DNA from 4 places in the Photobacterium sp. BZF1 genome. Region 1 is predicted to be linked to each of the others. Evidence: predicted binding sites of a transcription regulator. Region 1 holds the regulator's gene; each other region holds the start of a gene.
What was found. The regulator CRP, encoded in region 1, controls carbon source genes, mostly activating them, when cyclic AMP is high. The targets are predictions, from matches to a motif close to TGTGANNNNNNTCACA.

Region 1 (4,217 bases):
GGTGTGGTCGATGGCGAGGTCAATGCCGCCCAGCATGTCGATCTGCTCATCGGCATGGTGCCGATTGTCAACCTCGAATGGATCCAGAAGATCGTCAGAGATACTCGGGATCGTGGTCACTCCCGCGAAGCCGTAATGGAGTCAATCGTGCGCTCGATGGACGATTACCTCAACTACATTACCCCGCAATTCTCCCGCACCCATATCAACTTCCAGCGGGTCCCGACGGTCGATACCTCGAACCCATTCAGTGCCAAGGCCATCCCTAGCCTGGATGAAAGTTTCGTGGTGATCCGTTTCCGAGGCATCAAAAATGTCGACTTCCCTTACCTGCTGTCAATGATCCAAGGGTCATTCATGTCGCGCCATAACACCCTCGTGGTGCCCGGCGGCAAAATGAGCTTTGCGATGGAGTTGATTATGCGGCCGCTGATCCAGCAGCTGATTGATACAGGAAAGATTGGGTAAGAGCGCCGGCGATAGGCGATAGGCGATAGGCGATAGGCGATAGGCGATAGGCGTGATTTTCCCATTGCCTCTGGCCCATCGCCATCTTTTGCCGCCGAATTACTCTTCCACCACCTCGTACGAGTGGGTCATCTCGACGCCTTCACCCAGCATCAGGCATACCGAGCAGTATTTCTCAAGCGAGTCGGCAACCGTCTTGGCTACGATGACTTCATCCAGACCCATCCCCGTGACCACAAAGTGCAGGTTGGCCGTAGTGAAAATACGCGGGGCCTGCTCACGGCGCACCGAGTTGATTTGCGCTTCACAACCAGTAATTTTCTGGCCTGCTGACTTGAGTCCGTCAACCACATCCACCGAGCTACATCCACCCGCAGCCATCAAAACCAGTTCCATTGGGCTTGGCGCTTTTTCGCCACCATTCCCGTCCATCACCACGCTATGACCGGAATTTGACTGTCCAAGAAAGGTCATATTTTCGACCCATTTCACTCGTGATTGCATTGCTTTCTCCTTACAACTTTTACGGGGTTTCGGCACTTGTTAGCAACTGTGTGATCATGTGCACACTTATGACTACAAAATGGCCTTTTCACATAGATCAATATCAAGAAAAGCGCGCCGAAAAAAGATAAAATCTGAACTAATTATTCACGTGAGCTTGCAGCCCAGCGGTTGACTGAATATCCTAAACGACGAACTAATTATGGTTAGGCCCAGCCGCATTTTGAAGGACGTCGTTGTTGGGCAACAAACGCAGAGGAAGTTAGTAATATGGTTCCAGGTAAACCTCAAACAGATCCAACTCTAGAGTGGTTTCTTTCCCATTGCCACATTCATAAATACCCTTCAAAGAGTACTTTGATCCACGCGGGTGAAAAAGCAGAGACGCTCTACTACATCGTCAAAGGTTCTGTTGCGGTCCTGATCAAGGATGAAGAAGGTAAGGAAATGATCCTGTCTTACCTAAACCAAGGTGACTTCATCGGTGAATTAGGCCTATTCGAAGAAGGCCAAGAGCGTACCGCTTGGGTTCGTGCTAAGACCCCTTGCGAAGTCGCAGAAATTTCTTTCAAGAAATTCCGCCAGCTTATCCAGGTAAACCCAGACATCCTAATGCGCCTATCTGCGCAAATGGCTAGCCGCCTACAGGTGACAAGCCAGAAAGTTGGTGACTTGGCATTTCTGGACGTAACAGGCCGTATCGCACAGACTCTATTGAATCTGGCTAAGCAGCCAGATGCAATGACCCACCCAGACGGTATGCAAATCAAGATCACTCGTCAGGAAATCGGCCAAATCGTTGGCTGTTCCCGTGAGACTGTAGGTCGTATCTTGAAGATGCTGGAAGAGCAGAACCTGATTTCTGCCCACGGCAAAACAATTGTTGTTTACGGTACGCGCTAAGCCGTTAGCTCTCCGTAATACACACCAATATCTAAAAGCCGCCCTGTGCGGCTTTTTTATTACCCGCAGCGCTCCCATTTCATGCTTTCAGGGCATTACTGTCTACCGCATCACTGTTTTTATGCTTGTATCTGGCTCGCTTGGTGCTACATTGTGCATATCAACCTCATCACCTGTAATGGAATACCGGTATGGACATCGAACGCTTTTCACCGCATAGCACCCACCACTTACATCGCGGCGTTATTTCGCCCCTGCCCGATACTATTGAAATGACCGGGTTCAGTGACAGTCGCCATTACCTTGAACAGCACGAAAAGGTGAAGCGCCACACGCCGGAATCCCATTTGGGCTACCCGCTCGACAGCCTCAAGCATTAAAACCGTTAAGTTCAGGCCTATGGGGACCAAATATTAAAAAGGCCGATGGCAATGGTTGCCGTCGGCCTTTTTGTTCCCAGTGAAAAACCGAACCGGTAAAAGAGTGGCTAACTGGCGTCGGTACTTTCGAAGATCTTGTCTGCCGATGCTTCGACAAAGCCGGTATATAGCTCACCGTCTTCTTTCGGGTAGCGCTTGGCAAACTCATAGAAGCCACCGGGAATGGTATAGACACCATCGGTAAAGCCTACTTCCACCCTGTCGGCCATGGTCGACGACTGCTCAAGCATCACCTCGGGGCTACCTTTGACCTCACCACCGCCGCTGTTAATCTCGAAGCCGTTATGGCGCAGCAGGTGATTGACCTCGGCAACTTCGGTAAATTGCTCAAGCTGGTTAATGCTCACTGTAAAGTGGTTGGCGCCGAAGCCATGGGCAGCTAACCAGCCGGCATACTCGCTCTCTGCTGCCAACAGTTCATAGGTCGCGTAGTCCAAATCCCATAACCGCCCGCCATAGAGGAAGGCCGGATCATGCATCGCTTGCTCGGGGACCTGGTTAACCAGATCCCTGACCGTTTGCTGCAGCAAAGAACTGAACTGCCCGACCATCAATTCACTGATAAACACTTTAGGAGCTAACGGGTTGGGGTGCTCGAAGTGTTCGGCATACAGTTTCTTGGCCTCGAACTTGTAGCGGCCGCAAGGCTTGTAGCCAATCGCGATGAACGGGGCTGCCAAACGGTCGAGGCCGACCATTGGCAAATTAAACGTCCGCAGCGCAATATGGTCATTGAGCAGCGGCTCTTCTTCGGTCAGCAGATCATGTACCTGGGCCGCTGACGGGCACAGGCGCTGGATATAATCCTGCCACAACCCGGAAAATAGTTGCTCTACCCTTTCCATGTGCTCGCTATCCTCTTTGGCTGGTGAATGATTGACGGCCATCAAAGCGTGATGCCCGGTGATAACTGGGCAGGTAACTCAGTCTGCTCACCTTCCATCGATGCCATCGGGTACGCACAGTAGTCTGCCGCGTAATAGGCGCTTGGCCGTAAGTTGCCAGATGCTCCCGGTCCGCCAAATGGCGCATCACCACTGGCCCCGGTTAACTGGCGGTTGCGGTTCACAATCCCGGCACGGATATGCTCGATAAAGTATTGCCACTCGCTATCATCGGTTGAAACCAAACCGGCAGACAACCCATAGCGGGTATCATTGGCTTTCTCCACCGCATCATCCAGCTCATGATAACGGGCAACCTGCAGCAAAGGACCAAAGTATTCCTCATCCGGCAACTCAGCGATCTGGCTGACATCGATGATCCCTGGGGTCACAATCGCCCCTTGGCCACGGGTTGCAGGCAATAGTGCCTCACCACCTAACTCAAGCAACTGCGACTGGGCCTGCATAATGTTATCAGCAGCCTGGACCGAGACTTGTGCCCCCATAAATGGGGCCGGTTCATCAAACTGACCACCCACTCGGATCTGGCGGGTCAGTTCCAGCAAACGCGCCAAGATACGATCCCCTTCCTCACCATGTGGCAAGTAGAGACGGCGGGCGCAGGTACAGCGCTGGCCAGCACTAATGAAGGCAGACTGAATAATAGTGTAGACAGTAGCATCCAACTCGCCATAGTGACGGGAGATCACCATTGGATTATTGCCACCCATCTCAAGCGCCAGCATCTTGCCCGGTTGCCCGGCAAACTGGCGGTGGAGCAAGTGACCGGTATTGGCACTGCCGGTAAACAGCAAACCATCAATGCCTTTGGCCCCTGCCAACGCTTCACCGGTAGCGCGCGCCCCCTGCACCAAGTTGATGACGCCATCAGGCAAACCTGCCTGCTGCCACAACTTCATGGTCTCTTCCGCCACTTTAGGGGTCAAATCCGACGGCTTGAACACCACGGTGTTACCGGCCAGCAATGCCGGGACGATATGGCCGTTGGGCAAATGGC
Region 2 (4,217 bases), on a different contig from region 1:
TTAAGAACACCTTTACCTAGGAAACGAGACTTGTCACCGTCGCGTAGCTCAAGAGCTTCACGAGAACCAGTTGATGCACCAGATGGTGCAGCAGCCATACCTACGAAACCGCCTTCTAGGTGAACTTCAGCTTCTACAGTTGGGTTACCACGTGAGTCAATGATTTCACGACCTAGAACTTTAACGATCTTAGACATTGTGTTTCCTCTTGCTTTATCTTCAAATTAAAAGCTAAAAAAATAGCTGCAGCCATCACTGCCACAGCTATCCGTAATCCTTACTTGTTAAGCTCACCACGCTGGTTTGCACCAGCCGCTTTCACGAAGCCTTCAAATAGAGGGTGGCCATCGCGAGGCGTTGAGGTGAACTCAGGGTGGAACTGAGCAGCCACAAACCATGGGTGGTTCGGGATCTCAATGATTTCCACCAATTTCTTGTCTGCAGACAGACCAGAAATCTTAAGACCTGCTTTCTCTAGTTGAGGAAGTAGGTTGTTGTTTACTTCGTAGCGGTGACGGTGACGCTCGTGAATTGTTGGGTTACCGTATAGCTCACGCGCTTTAGAACCTTCAGCTAAGTGACATAGCTGAGAGCCCAGGCGCATAGTACCGCCAAGGTCAGACTTCTCGGTACGCTCTTCAACGTTACCTTCGCCATCAACCCACTCAGTGATCAGGCCAACAACAGGGTTCTTGGTGTCAGCATTGAACTCAGTAGAGTGAGCGCCTTCAAGGCCAGCGACATTTCGAGCAAACTCGATCAGTGCAACCTGCATACCTAGGCAGATGCCAAGGTAAGGGATTTTGTTTTCACGGGCGTACTGTGCAGTTAGGATCTTACCTTCTACACCACGGCCGCCGAAACCACCAGGAACCAAGATAGCGTCAAGGCCTTGTAGGGCTTCCTCGCCTTTGCTCTCAACATCTTGAGAGTCAACATACTTGATCTTCACAGACAGGCGGTTCTTCAGGCCTGCATGCTTAAGCGCCTCGTTCACTGACTTGTACGCGTCTGGTAGTTCGATGTACTTACCCACCATACCGATAACGACTTCGGCAGTTGGGTTCGCTTCTTCGTAGATCACTTGTTCCCACTCAGAAAGATCAGCTTCCGGCGCAGTAATGCCGAAACGCTGACATACCAAGTCGTCAAGACCCTGAGCCTTGATAAGCTGTGGGATCTTGTAGATAGAATCTACGTCTTTCATTGAGATAACTGCTTTTTCCTGAACATTACAGAACAGTGCAATCTTGGCACGCTCGTTAGCAGGGATCATACGGTCAGAACGACATACAAGGATGTCTGGCTGAATACCGATAGAAAGCAGTTCTTTCACAGAATGCTGGGTTGGCTTAGTTTTCACTTCACCAGCCGCTGCCAGGTATGGTACTAGCGTCAGGTGCATGAACATTGCGCGCTCGCGGCCCAGTTCAACAGCTAGCTGACGGATAGCTTCCATAAATGGTAGAGATTCGATATCACCTACTGTGCCGCCCACTTCGACGATAGCAACGTCGTGGCCTTCTGCACCAGCAATAACACGCTCTTTGATGGCGTTGGTGATGTGTGGGATAACCTGAATCGTTGCACCTAGGTAGTCACCACGACGCTCTTTACGCAGTACATCAGCGTAAACGCGGCCCGCAGTGAAGTTGTTGCGCTTAGTCATCTTGGTACGGATGAAACGCTCATAGTGACCTAGGTCAAGGTCAGTCTCTGCACCGTCTTCCGTTACGAATACTTCACCATGTTGAATTGGGCTCATTGTGCCTGGGTCAACGTTGATGTAAGGGTCTAGTTTCATCATGGTCACTTTCAGACCACGTGCTTCTAGAATAGCCGCCAGCGATGCTGCAGCAATACCTTTACCTAGTGAGGATACGACCCCGCCCGTAACAAAAATGTAATTCGTTGTCATGTTTTACCTGGAAGATTGGTATAGAGGATATAAAAAGTATCTGGACGGGAAATTAGTATACCAGACACACTTTATTGCCACAACGTGAAAACTATCACAGCACGTTTGGTTTTTTTTTGTTTCAAATCAATTCTACTAAACTGGGTGACTATTGATTGTCCACTCAATGCTGCCATTGGTCACCATCAAGCCACCCCGCTCAATATTACTTCTGCTCACGCTGTTTCACTTCGTCCCAGATAGCATCGAGATAATCGAGCGAGCAATCGTCAAGGCGCTTCCCTCTTTCTAGCACAGTTTTCTCCACTTCGCGAAACCGGCGCTCGAATTTTTGGTTGGCTCGCGCTAAGGCCACTTCCGGTTTGACCTTTACATGACGGCTGAAATTGGCGACAGCAAACAGCAGATCACCCATTTCTTCTTCGATTTTACCCTGATCGGGTGACACCTGGATGACTTCTTCCATCACCTCTTCGATCTCTTCCTGGACCTTACCGACCACCGGGCCCAAGGTGTCCCAGTCAAAGCCATGCTTAGCACAACGCTTTTGAATTTTATCAGCGCGGATCAAAGCTGGCATTGCACGGGGGATATTCGCAAGGATACTCTCATCACAGCCCTTGCTCGAACGCTCCTTGGCTTTCTCCGCTTCCCAGTTGGCGTTGATGTCGGCCTCACTGGCAAACTTGGTATCCGCAAAGACATGGGGATGCCGGCGGGTCAGCTTTTCATTGATCCCTTCCACTACATCATCAAAGTCAAACAGCCCTTGCTCCTTGCCCAGCTGGCTGTAGAAAATCACCTGGAACAGCAAATCACCCAGCTCTTCCCGGACATCATCCCAATTCTGCTGCTCAATCGCATCAGCCACTTCATAGGCTTCTTCCAGGGTATGCGGCACAATCGTGGCAAAGGTCTGCTTCAAATCCCACGGGCAGCCATTTTGCGGGTCACGTAGCTTGGCCATGATCGCTACCAATTGTTCGATAGGGCGCTGTGTTTTACTCATTGGATTATTCTCTGTCTGCAAAAGAAAAAGCGGCAGCCTCGGCTCCCGCTTTTGTCATTAATCATAATACCGTTTAGTGTAGCCTTTTCGCTTCAGCAACGTCTCTCACTTGCTCGATACGCTTGAGTACCCGGCTCAGTACTTCCAGATCGGTCAGCTCGATATCAAAGTCCATGATCGACATCTGCTTCTTGTAGTCGACCCGGCTCTTCATGCCCGCCACTTTGACCTTCTCGTTGGCCAAGGTATTGGTCAGCTCTTTGAGCAGACCGTTACGCTCTGCCGCCGTGACCCTTACCGTGATGTGGTAATTGCCAACAAAGCCGCCGCCCCATACCGTATCGATAATACGCTCCGGCGCGACATGGCGCAGTTCTTCAAGCTGCTCACAGTCACTGCGGTGAACCGAAATCCCCCGCCCCTGCGTCACGAAGCCCTGAATGTCATCACCTGGAATTGGCTGGCAACAACGGGCAAGGTGGGTCATCAGGTTATCGACCCCTTCCACCACCACAGCATCTCGCTGCGGTTTTTTGGTTGTTGCCGTCTTACTGCTGGCCTCAGTCAGCTTCTCAAGCAACTGCTGGTCTTCTTCCTCGGCAGTCGGCTTGTTGACCAGGGCATTGATGTGGTTGATAACCTGGTTGATACGCAAGTCACCACTTCCGATACCGGCAAAAAGCTCATCAGCCGAATTGACGTTGAAGCGCTTGAGCGCATAGGCCTCGGCATCTTTCATGGTGGCGCCGATCTTGACCAGTTCGATTTCCAAGATCTCACGGCCTGCCAAGATGTTCTTGTCGCGGTCCTGCTTACGGAACCAAGCATGGACCTTCGAACGGGCGCGGCTAGAGTTCACAAACCCAAGGTTCGGGTTCAACCAGTCACGCGACGGGTTCGGCTCTTTCTGGGTGATGATCTCGACCTGGTCACCCATCTGCAAATTGTAAGTGAATGGCACAATGCGCCCTTCGACCTTGGCACCAATACAGCGGTGGCCAACTTCAGAGTGGATGTGGTAAGCGAAATCCAACGGCGTGGCATCAAGCGGCAAGTCGACCACATCGCCTTTTGGGGTAAAGGCATAGACTCGGTCGTCAAAGACCTGGCTACGCAGCTCTTCGAGCATCTCGCCCGAGTCGGACATCTCTTCCTGCCAAGCCAATAGCTTACGCAGCCAGTTGATTTTCTCGTCGTAAGATGACTTGGCACCGCCAGACGATGACCCACTTTCCTTGTACTTCCAGTGGGCCGCAACCCCCAGCTCCGACTCCTCGTGCATCTGCTTGG
Region 3 (4,217 bases), on a different contig from region 1:
TTGGCATAATCGACATGGAAACCATCAGCAATCACACCGGTATAGACCTCAGGTGTGTCGTAGATAGCACCGACCATTCCCGGTTCGCGACCGGCAATTGGCGTCATCGCATTGAATAGGTGGGTAGCGAAAGTAATCCCTGAGGCAAAGCCTTTACGGGCTTCAACATAAGTCGCATTGGTGTGGCCAGCCGATACCACGATACCTGCTTCAACCAATTGCTCGATGTGGCTATGGTCGTTTTGTTCCGGAGCCAAAGTCACTTTGGTCACCACATCGGCATTTTCGCAGATGGTGTTAATCATCTCGTTGTCAGAGCGACGGATGTGGTCAACAGAGTGGATACCTTTTTTCATCACATTCAGGTAAGGACCTTCAAGGTGCAAACCTAGCGAGTGATTGTTGTATTGACTCTGGTAGTCACGCTCTGCAGCAATGGCCGCTTTCATATCTTCGTCTGAAGAGGTGATAAGCGTTGGTAGGAAACTGGTGCAACCTGATTTCAGGTTGGCACGGTGCATGGTGTGGATGGTATCGGCGTTGATTTCGTCATTGAGCATGACGCCACCACAACCATTCAGTTGTAGATCGATGAAGCCAGGGGTTAGGTTGGCACCATCAAGATCTCGGATTTCGATATCCGTAGGCAGTTCTGAAACAGGGCAGACAGCGTGAATGTTCACGCCGTCAATAATGACGGCGTGGTTATTCAGCACATCGCTACCGGTGAAAATACGGCAGTTGGTTAGCGCGTACATGAATAACTCCTTAATTACAGGTGCTTGATGTTTTCAGCTTCTAGCTCTTGAAAGTACTTAACAGTCTTCACTTTCAGCTCTTGTGTTGATGGCTCATCACACACAATCAGAGATTTAGGGTGAAGCTGAAGCGCTGATACAGTCCATAGGTGGTTCACTGAACCTTCAACCGCGGCTTGCAGGGCAAGTGCTTTGTTATGGCCTGTTACCAGGATCATGATTTCCGCTGAATCAAGTAGTGTACCGACACCGATGGTTAGCGCGTATTTAGGTACCTGGTTGATATCGCCATCGAAGAAACGAGAGTTCGCGATGCGGGTATCTTCAGTCAGCGTCTTGATACGGGTACGAGAGGCTAGCGAAGAAGCTGGCTCGTTGAATGCGATGTGGCCGTCGTTGCCCACGCCGCCCATAAATAGGTTGATTTTGCCGTATGACTTAATTTTATCTTCATAACGCTGGCACTCAGCATCAACATCTTCTGCATTACCATTCAGCAGGTTGATGTTTTCTTCTTGAATATCAACGTGATTGAAAAAGTTGTTGTACATGAAGCTGCGGTATGACTCAGGGTGGTCAGCCGGGATACCGATGTATTCGTCCATGTTGAAGGTAACAACATGCTTGAAACTTACTTCACCTGCTTGATAAAGCTCAATTAGGCGCTTGTAAGTTGATAGCGGGGTGCCACCTGTTGGTAGGCCCAAGACAAAAGGACGTTCCGCTGTTGGCTCAAATTTGTTAATACGATCAGCAATATAGCGAGCTGACCACAAACCTACATCTTTAGCTTCATTCAGTGGGATTAGTCTCACAGTGACACCTCATTCCAAAATTAATTTACAGTTAAATCATAGCGTGATATCGCATTTGTTTTGCATGATAAAATAAGTTTTATGATCGAGCTAGCAAAATCGCCTGCCAAATGCTCTTACTGGTGACTGAGATCACAAATGATGACGTTTTAATTTGCGGGGCGAAATAAAATTCTTAAACTGCAAGTAACTTAATCGGGTAACTAAAATAAGTTATCCAACACCGAATCTAAGAAAACCATAGGGGGAACTAAGGGTGAACATTCTTGGATATTTTCAAAAAGTAGGTAAAGCACTGATGGTGCCGGTCGCCACGCTACCTGCAGCTGCAATTCTAATGGGTATTGGTTACTGGATTGATCCAAATGGCTGGGGTGCAAACAGTGCACTTGCTGCCTTCTTGATCAAAGCAGGTGCCGCAATCATCGATAACATGTCAGTACTGTTTGCAGTGGGTGTTGCTTACGGTATGTCAAAAGACAAGGACGGTGCAGCAGCACTATCTGGTTTCGTTGGTTTCCTCGTTGTTACTACTCTACTTTCTCCGGGCGCCGTTGCTCAGATTCAAGGTATTGACGCAAGCGCAGTACCAGCGGCCTTCGGTAAGATCAACAACCAGTTCGTAGGTATCCTAGTAGGTATCGTATCGGCTGAGATCTACAACCGCTTCTCACATGTTGAGCTGCACAAAGCGCTAGCATTCTTCTCTGGTAAGCGTCTTGTACCTATCTTGACTTCTTTTGCTGGTATCTTCATTGCATTCGTACTGATGTACGTGTGGCCTACAGTATACGGTGGCCTAGTATCATTCGGTGAAGGCATCCAAGGTATGGGTGAGCTAGGTGCTGGTATCTACGCATTCTTCAACCGTCTACTAATCCCAGTGGGTCTACACCACGCACTGAACTCTGTATTCTGGTTCGATGTAGCGGGCATTAACGACATCCCTAACTTCCTAGGCGGCGCGAAGTCAATTGCTGAAGGCGTAGCGACTCCAGGTGTAACAGGTATGTACCAGGCTGGTTTCTTCCCAATCATGATGTTTGGTCTACCAGGTGCAGCTCTAGCTATCTACCACACTGCTAAAGCGAAGAACAAAGAGAAAGTTGCTTCTATCATGATTGCAGCGGGTTTCGCATCATTCTTCACCGGTGTCACTGAGCCGCTAGAATTCTCATTCATGTTCCTAGCACCAGGCCTATACGTTCTTCACGCATTCCTAGCGGGTATCTCTGTATACATCGCGGCTTCAATGCAGTGGATTGCAGGTTTCGGCTTCTCTGCAGGTCTAGTTGATATGATTCTATCAACGCGTAACCCACTAGCAGTAAGCTGGTACATGCTGATTGTTCAGGGTCTAGTATTCTTCGGCCTTTACTACGCAATCTTCCGTACGGTTATCGTTAAGTTCAACCTGAAGACTCCTGGCCGTGAAGATGACGACGAAACAGCTTCTGACGCGACAGGCTCTCAGGAAACTGGCGAGCTAGCTAAGCAGTACATCGTTGCACTAGGTGGTGTATCTAACCTGGAAAACATCGATGCATGTATCACTCGTCTACGTCTAACTCTGAAAGACAGCAGCCTTGCTGATGAGAAGACGCTGAAAGCACTAGGTGCTATGGGTGTGGTTAAGCTAGGTTCAAACAACCTACAGGTTATCCTTGGCCCACTAGCTGAAATCGTGGCTGGCGAAATGAAGAAAGTATCGCCAAACGAAGACCTATCAGCGGTAAAACTGCCTTAATGGCTTAGCCCTAAGTCATCGTTAACGAACCTATCGGCCTCCGTTTGGAGGCCGATTTTTATGAAGCCCCGTTAAGTAGCGGGGTTTTTTTATTCATATCGACAAACAATGTACACTATTTGTTGAGTCGGCCCCTATATTTATGGATCATAGGGGACTTAAAAATCCTGTAAGCACACGAGGTGTAATTGATGAGTGAATCTGAAGCTCGTCCAACTAACTTTATCCGCCAGATCATTGATGCGGATTTAGCAAGTGGCAAACATACAAGCGTACATACCCGATTCCCGCCGGAGCCGAATGGCTACCTGCATATCGGCCATGCGAAATCTATTTGTTTGAACTTCGGTATTGCTCAGGACTATCAGGGCCAATGTAATCTTCGTTTCGATGATACTAACCCTGAGAAAGAAGACATCGAATACGTTGAGTCTATTAAGAACGATGTTAACTGGTTGGGCTTTGAGTGGAGCGGTGAGATTTGTTACTCGTCGAACTACTTCGATAAGCTGTACGGGTTTGCTATTGAATTGATTAATAAAGGCTTAGCGTACGTTGATGAGCTAAGTCCAGAGCAAATGCGCGAATACCGTGGCACCCTTACCGAAGCCGGTAAGCACAGCCCATACCGTGATCGCAGCGTAGAAGAGAACCTTGAGCTGTTCGAAAAAATGAAGAGCGGCGAAATCGAAGAAGGCAAGATGAGCCTTCGCGCGAAGATCGACATGGCTTCACCATTTATGGTATTGCGTGATCCAGTGATCTACCGCGTACGCTTCGCAACTCACCATCAGACTGGTGACAAGTGGTGCATCTACCCGATGTATGACTTCACCCACTGTATCTCTGATGCGCTAGAAGGCATTACGCATTCTATCTGTACGCTTGAGTTCATGG
Region 4 (4,217 bases), on a different contig from region 1:
CAACACTAAATAGTGATGGATCTTTTATTTGTCATTCATGGATTCGAAGGTTGAATTGTAGTGATTGATATGACAACACAATCTTTAACACGCTGTTTCCGGTTTCCTAATGTCGACTTCGAGCCAGATGTCCACTTGTTGGTATGGCGCGACAAGACAGAAACCCCACTGACCTTACATGAATCTCGTCTGCTCGAGGCGCTGTGCTATTGTGCTGGCGAGGTGATCAGCCATGAGCAGCTGCACAACAAAACATTCAGCCAACTCGATCCTTATGAAGATAGCGGCAACCATCACTACGATCTCAACACAGTGCTTAAGCCTCTTGCGGCTAAACTCGACCAGCACGGTAAAATGGCAATCGACATCGAAGTGGTTGCCCCCTATGGCTTCAGGGTGCCATTGCCGGAAAAAATGTGTCGATTGGTCCATGAGCCTGAAAAAACAGAAGAACCAGAGGCTCCCCCCATACAGGAGCAAGACGACCAAGAATTTCGCTCTGCCACTGAAGAAATCGTCAAAACCAGCGTTGTACACAAAATCTCTGTCGGTGTGTTGGCGTTAATGGCGCTCGGAGTCATTACAGCCTCTTTTATGGGTTACTTATAACTGGGAAAATCCAAAGCAACTAAGTGTGGCTTAGATCACGTTTATTTTGTATGATAAATGAGTTTCTTCACCCACACCTGAAGGGCTCATGGCATATCTACGTTCTTTCTTCATTATTTTTGCCTGCCTCATGTTAGGCAAAGGCATTCAACACCTTACAGGTTTAGCTATCCCCGGTAGCATCATTGGCATGCTGATTTTGTTTACCGCCCTCTCTATGGGGCTTATCCCTGCTCACTGGGCCATGCAAGGCTGCCACCTGCTTATCCGTCATATGGCGCTGCTATTCGTTCCTGTCGGCATCGGCCTAATGAACTACCTCGATCTTCTTACCAATAACACCCTTATCATTCTGCTTAGCACTATCGGGAGTAGTGTGGTGGTATTCGTCGTCATTGGCTTAGCAACACACTATAAGGAAAAGCAATGATTTGGCTGCTGACCACCTTGGTCGTCTTCTATACGGCTCGTTTTATCTCCAAGCATATCCAGCATCCGATCGTTAATCCGCTTCTTATCTGTCTGCTTGTCATTATTCCACTGCTAATGTGGCTCGAAGTGCCGTACGAAACCTATTTTGAGCAAAATAAGTGGCTGAACGCACTGTTAGAACCCGCTGTCGTGGCTTTGGCTTTCCCGCTGTACGAACAGTTAAGCCAGATCCGCAAAAAGTGGAAGGTCATTTTCTCAGCTTGCTTGATTGGTAGTGTACTTTCGATGATTACCGGAGCAGGTATTGCCTTAGCTCTAGGTGCAGATGCCCAACTTACGGCTTCTATCTTACCGAAATCTGTTACAACCCCCATTGCAATGGCCGTTGCAGAGCAAGTTGGCGGACTGCCTTCTGTTGCCGCTATTATGGTTATAATTGCTGGCTTATTTGGTGCGGTCTTGGGTTATCCCCTGTTTCGTCTCATCGGTGTTAAAGCTCCCATTGCCAAAGGTTTAACCATGGGGACGGTTTCCCATGCCTTGGGTACGGCAAAGGCGGCAGAAGAGAATTACCAAGAAGGGGCATTTAGTTCACTGGCACTGGTCATTTGCGGGGTAATCACTTCAATTTTGGCACCTTTATTGTTTCCGCTCATCATTGCTGTGTTTAGCTAACTTGTGCTAGTAATCGAATACAAAACTAAATCACTGATAATATTCTATAATTTTTTTATAACCTGTGTGACCCGACTCGCATTAATGCAAAACATGCAACGGTACATTGGTAAACGTGATCAAGATCACTCAAATATACAATTACCAAGCCTACAATGTTTTTCCATACACAAGACGGAGTGAAAACTCATGCACACTAAAGTAATGGATGCTTTAGGCGCTCTACCCGCTGATCTAGCTTCTGCCATCAAACCTGTGTTAGAAGCCGAGAATTTCGATGCCACCTTAAGTCCTGAGGTGTTTGCTCAGTTAATGTCGAAGACCAACATGACTGACAGTGAATTGCGTGTTGCATTACTTCCGCTTGCCGCTGCTTATTCTCTTGCACCTATTTCTAACTTCTATGTTGGCGCAATTGTACGTGGTCAATCTGGTACGCTTTATTTCGGTGCTAACATGGAATTCGTTGGTGCTTGCCTTTCTCAAACGGTCCACGCAGAACAATCCGCCATCAGCCACGCTTGGGTGAAAGGCGAAACCGGTATTTCCGATATCACTATTAACTACAGCCCTTGCGGTCACTGTCGCCAGTTCATGAATGAGCTAACAACTGCAAAAGAGTTGGTTGTTCAACTGCCTGAACGTGAGGCAAAATCATTGCAGGAATACCTACCAGAGTCTTTTGGTCCTGCCGATTTGAACATTACCGATGCACTTCTTACCAAAGTTAACAACGGTATCGAAACCGAAGCTTCTGAAGAGCTGGTGCAGCTTGCATGCCAAGCAGCAAACCGTGCCCATGCCCCTTACACCAAGAACTTCAGCGGTGTAGCACTGAAAGCCAAAGACGGTAAAACCTTCATCGGCATGTATGCTGAAAACGCTGCTTTCAACCCTAGCCTTCCTCCTTTGCAGGTTGCTTTGATTAACATGAACATGGCTGGTTACCCTTTGGCTGAGATTGAAGAAGCAGCACTGGTAGAAAAAGCGGACAGCACCATCAGCCATCTTTCTGATACGCAAACCACATTGGAAGCGCTGAACCCAGATATCCCGCTGTCTTATGTTGCAGCGTAAAGCTTGCTGATTTAAAAAACCGCCAACTGGCGGTTTTTTTGTTTTTATGTGTTTTTTGCCATTATTGAGTGCTGTCTTCTACAAAGCGGTTTTCTCTTGCTACCGGTAGGAGTATGATTTTCAAGTTATAAACTCAACCAATCATTATTGCATGTCACATCAACACAACCCGATCCAAGGTGCCAGCTGGATGATCACTGCCGGCCTGGCTTTTGCCATCGTAAACAGCTTGGCACAGTACCTGAGTATGATCCTTCATATTCCATCAACAACTGTCGCACTGTTCCAGTATTTCATTGCACTAGTTGCCATCTTTCCCTGGCTACGCACCCTTGGTCTTCGCAATGCATTGCGCACCCAGTATTTTGGTCAACACTGCTTTCGCGTATTCCTAGCTGTAATTGGTATTCAGCTTTGGCTTTGGGCATTGGCCTACCCTGTTCCTATCTGGCAAGGTATTGCGCTACTCATGACATCGCCCCTATTTGCCACTATTGGTGCTGGCATATTCCTCAAAGAGAATGTCGGGACCGCTCGCTGGGTGGCGACACTTGCCGGTTTCACCGGTGCCATGATCATACTAGAGCCTTGGTCCGACGGTTTTAGTTGGGCAACGCTACTGCCTGTTGCAGCCGCGTTTTTCTGGGCTTGCTACTCACTCATGGTCAAAAAGATGTCGGCCAGTGAATCGCCAACGACGATTGTGGTTTACCTACTTATCCTTATCACACCTTACAACCTATTCCTTGCTGTTCCCGAATTTACTCTGCCGCAGACAGGTTTAACCTGGTTGTTACTCGGTGGCGCAGGCTTACTTACAGCTTTAGCACAATGGGCCATCGCCAAAGCCTATGCCGTTGCTGATGCGTCTTTTGTTCAGCCATTTGATCATGCCAAACTACCGCTTAATGTCCTTGGTGGCTGGTTGGTATTTGGCTGGGTACCGCCTGGAAGGTTGTGGTTGGGCGCCGCCATTATTATTGCCTCTGTAGCTTTCATTACCCAATGGGAAAACAAGAAAGCGGCTGTAGCAAAAAATTAAAACCGCAAAACTAGGCAGCCCTAAAACCATCCTATTCTTCAAACCCTATCCCCGAAAGGCTTTCTAACGCTAAGCTATCGGGGATTGTCTTATTCGCACGACAATTCTCACTTCATCCCCGTCTACACTCACCCTAACCAAATAGATGTGAGGTTTACGGAATGTCTTGGCGTGCTTTAGCTTTCTCGTTTATTGGTGGCACCCTGCTATCACTCTCTTCTTTGTTACAAGCGCAATCATTTGTCACTATCGGCACAGGTGGGGTGACGGGCGTCTACTACCCAACAGGCGGTGCAATATGCCGACTGGTCAATAAGGACAGAAATAAGCATGGAGTAAGATGCTCGGTTGAATCAACAGGCGGCTCCATCTACAACATCAA

Region 2: the regulator CRP is predicted to act here: its motif matches at 2,002-2,017, upstream of BIZ37_RS03885 (CTP synthase).
Region 3: the regulator CRP is predicted to act here: its motif matches at 1,695-1,710, upstream of nagE (N-acetylglucosamine-specific PTS transporter subunit IIBC).
Region 4: the regulator CRP is predicted to act here: its motif matches at 1,782-1,797, upstream of cdd (cytidine deaminase).

Annotation. Positions count from the first base shown of each region.
Region 1 is NZ_JACSOF010000050.1:20,313-24,529, reverse strand. It holds gene BIZ37_RS13035 (phosphoribulokinase) at 1-468, shown strand, start outside; gene BIZ37_RS13030 (OsmC family protein) at 568-972, opposite strand; gene crp (cAMP-activated global transcriptional regulator CRP) at 1,243-1,875, shown strand; gene BIZ37_RS13020 (hypothetical protein) at 2,067-2,255, shown strand; gene BIZ37_RS13015 (DUF1338 domain-containing protein) at 2,363-3,160, opposite strand; gene astD (succinylglutamate-semialdehyde dehydrogenase) at 3,202-4,217, opposite strand, start outside.
Region 2 is NZ_JACSOF010000011.1:29,595-33,811, reverse strand. It holds gene eno (phosphopyruvate hydratase) at 1-197, opposite strand, end outside; gene BIZ37_RS03885 (CTP synthase) at 278-1,918, opposite strand; gene mazG (nucleoside triphosphate pyrophosphohydrolase) at 2,124-2,927, opposite strand; gene relA (GTP diphosphokinase) at 3,001-4,217, opposite strand, start outside.
Region 3 is NZ_JACSOF010000143.1:5,432-9,648, forward strand. It holds gene nagA (N-acetylglucosamine-6-phosphate deacetylase) at 1-758, opposite strand, end outside; gene nagB (glucosamine-6-phosphate deaminase) at 773-1,573, opposite strand; gene nagE (N-acetylglucosamine-specific PTS transporter subunit IIBC) at 1,830-3,320, shown strand; gene glnS (glutamine--tRNA ligase) at 3,512-4,217, shown strand, end outside.
Region 4 is NZ_JACSOF010000099.1:13,175-17,391, forward strand. It holds gene BIZ37_RS20100 (hypothetical protein) at 70-609, shown strand; gene BIZ37_RS20105 (CidA/LrgA family protein) at 698-1,039, shown strand; gene BIZ37_RS20110 (CidB/LrgB family autolysis modulator) at 1,036-1,716, shown strand; gene cdd (cytidine deaminase) at 1,906-2,793, shown strand; gene BIZ37_RS20120 (DMT family transporter) at 2,945-3,835, shown strand; gene BIZ37_RS20125 (TAXI family TRAP transporter solute-binding subunit) at 3,997-4,217, shown strand, end outside.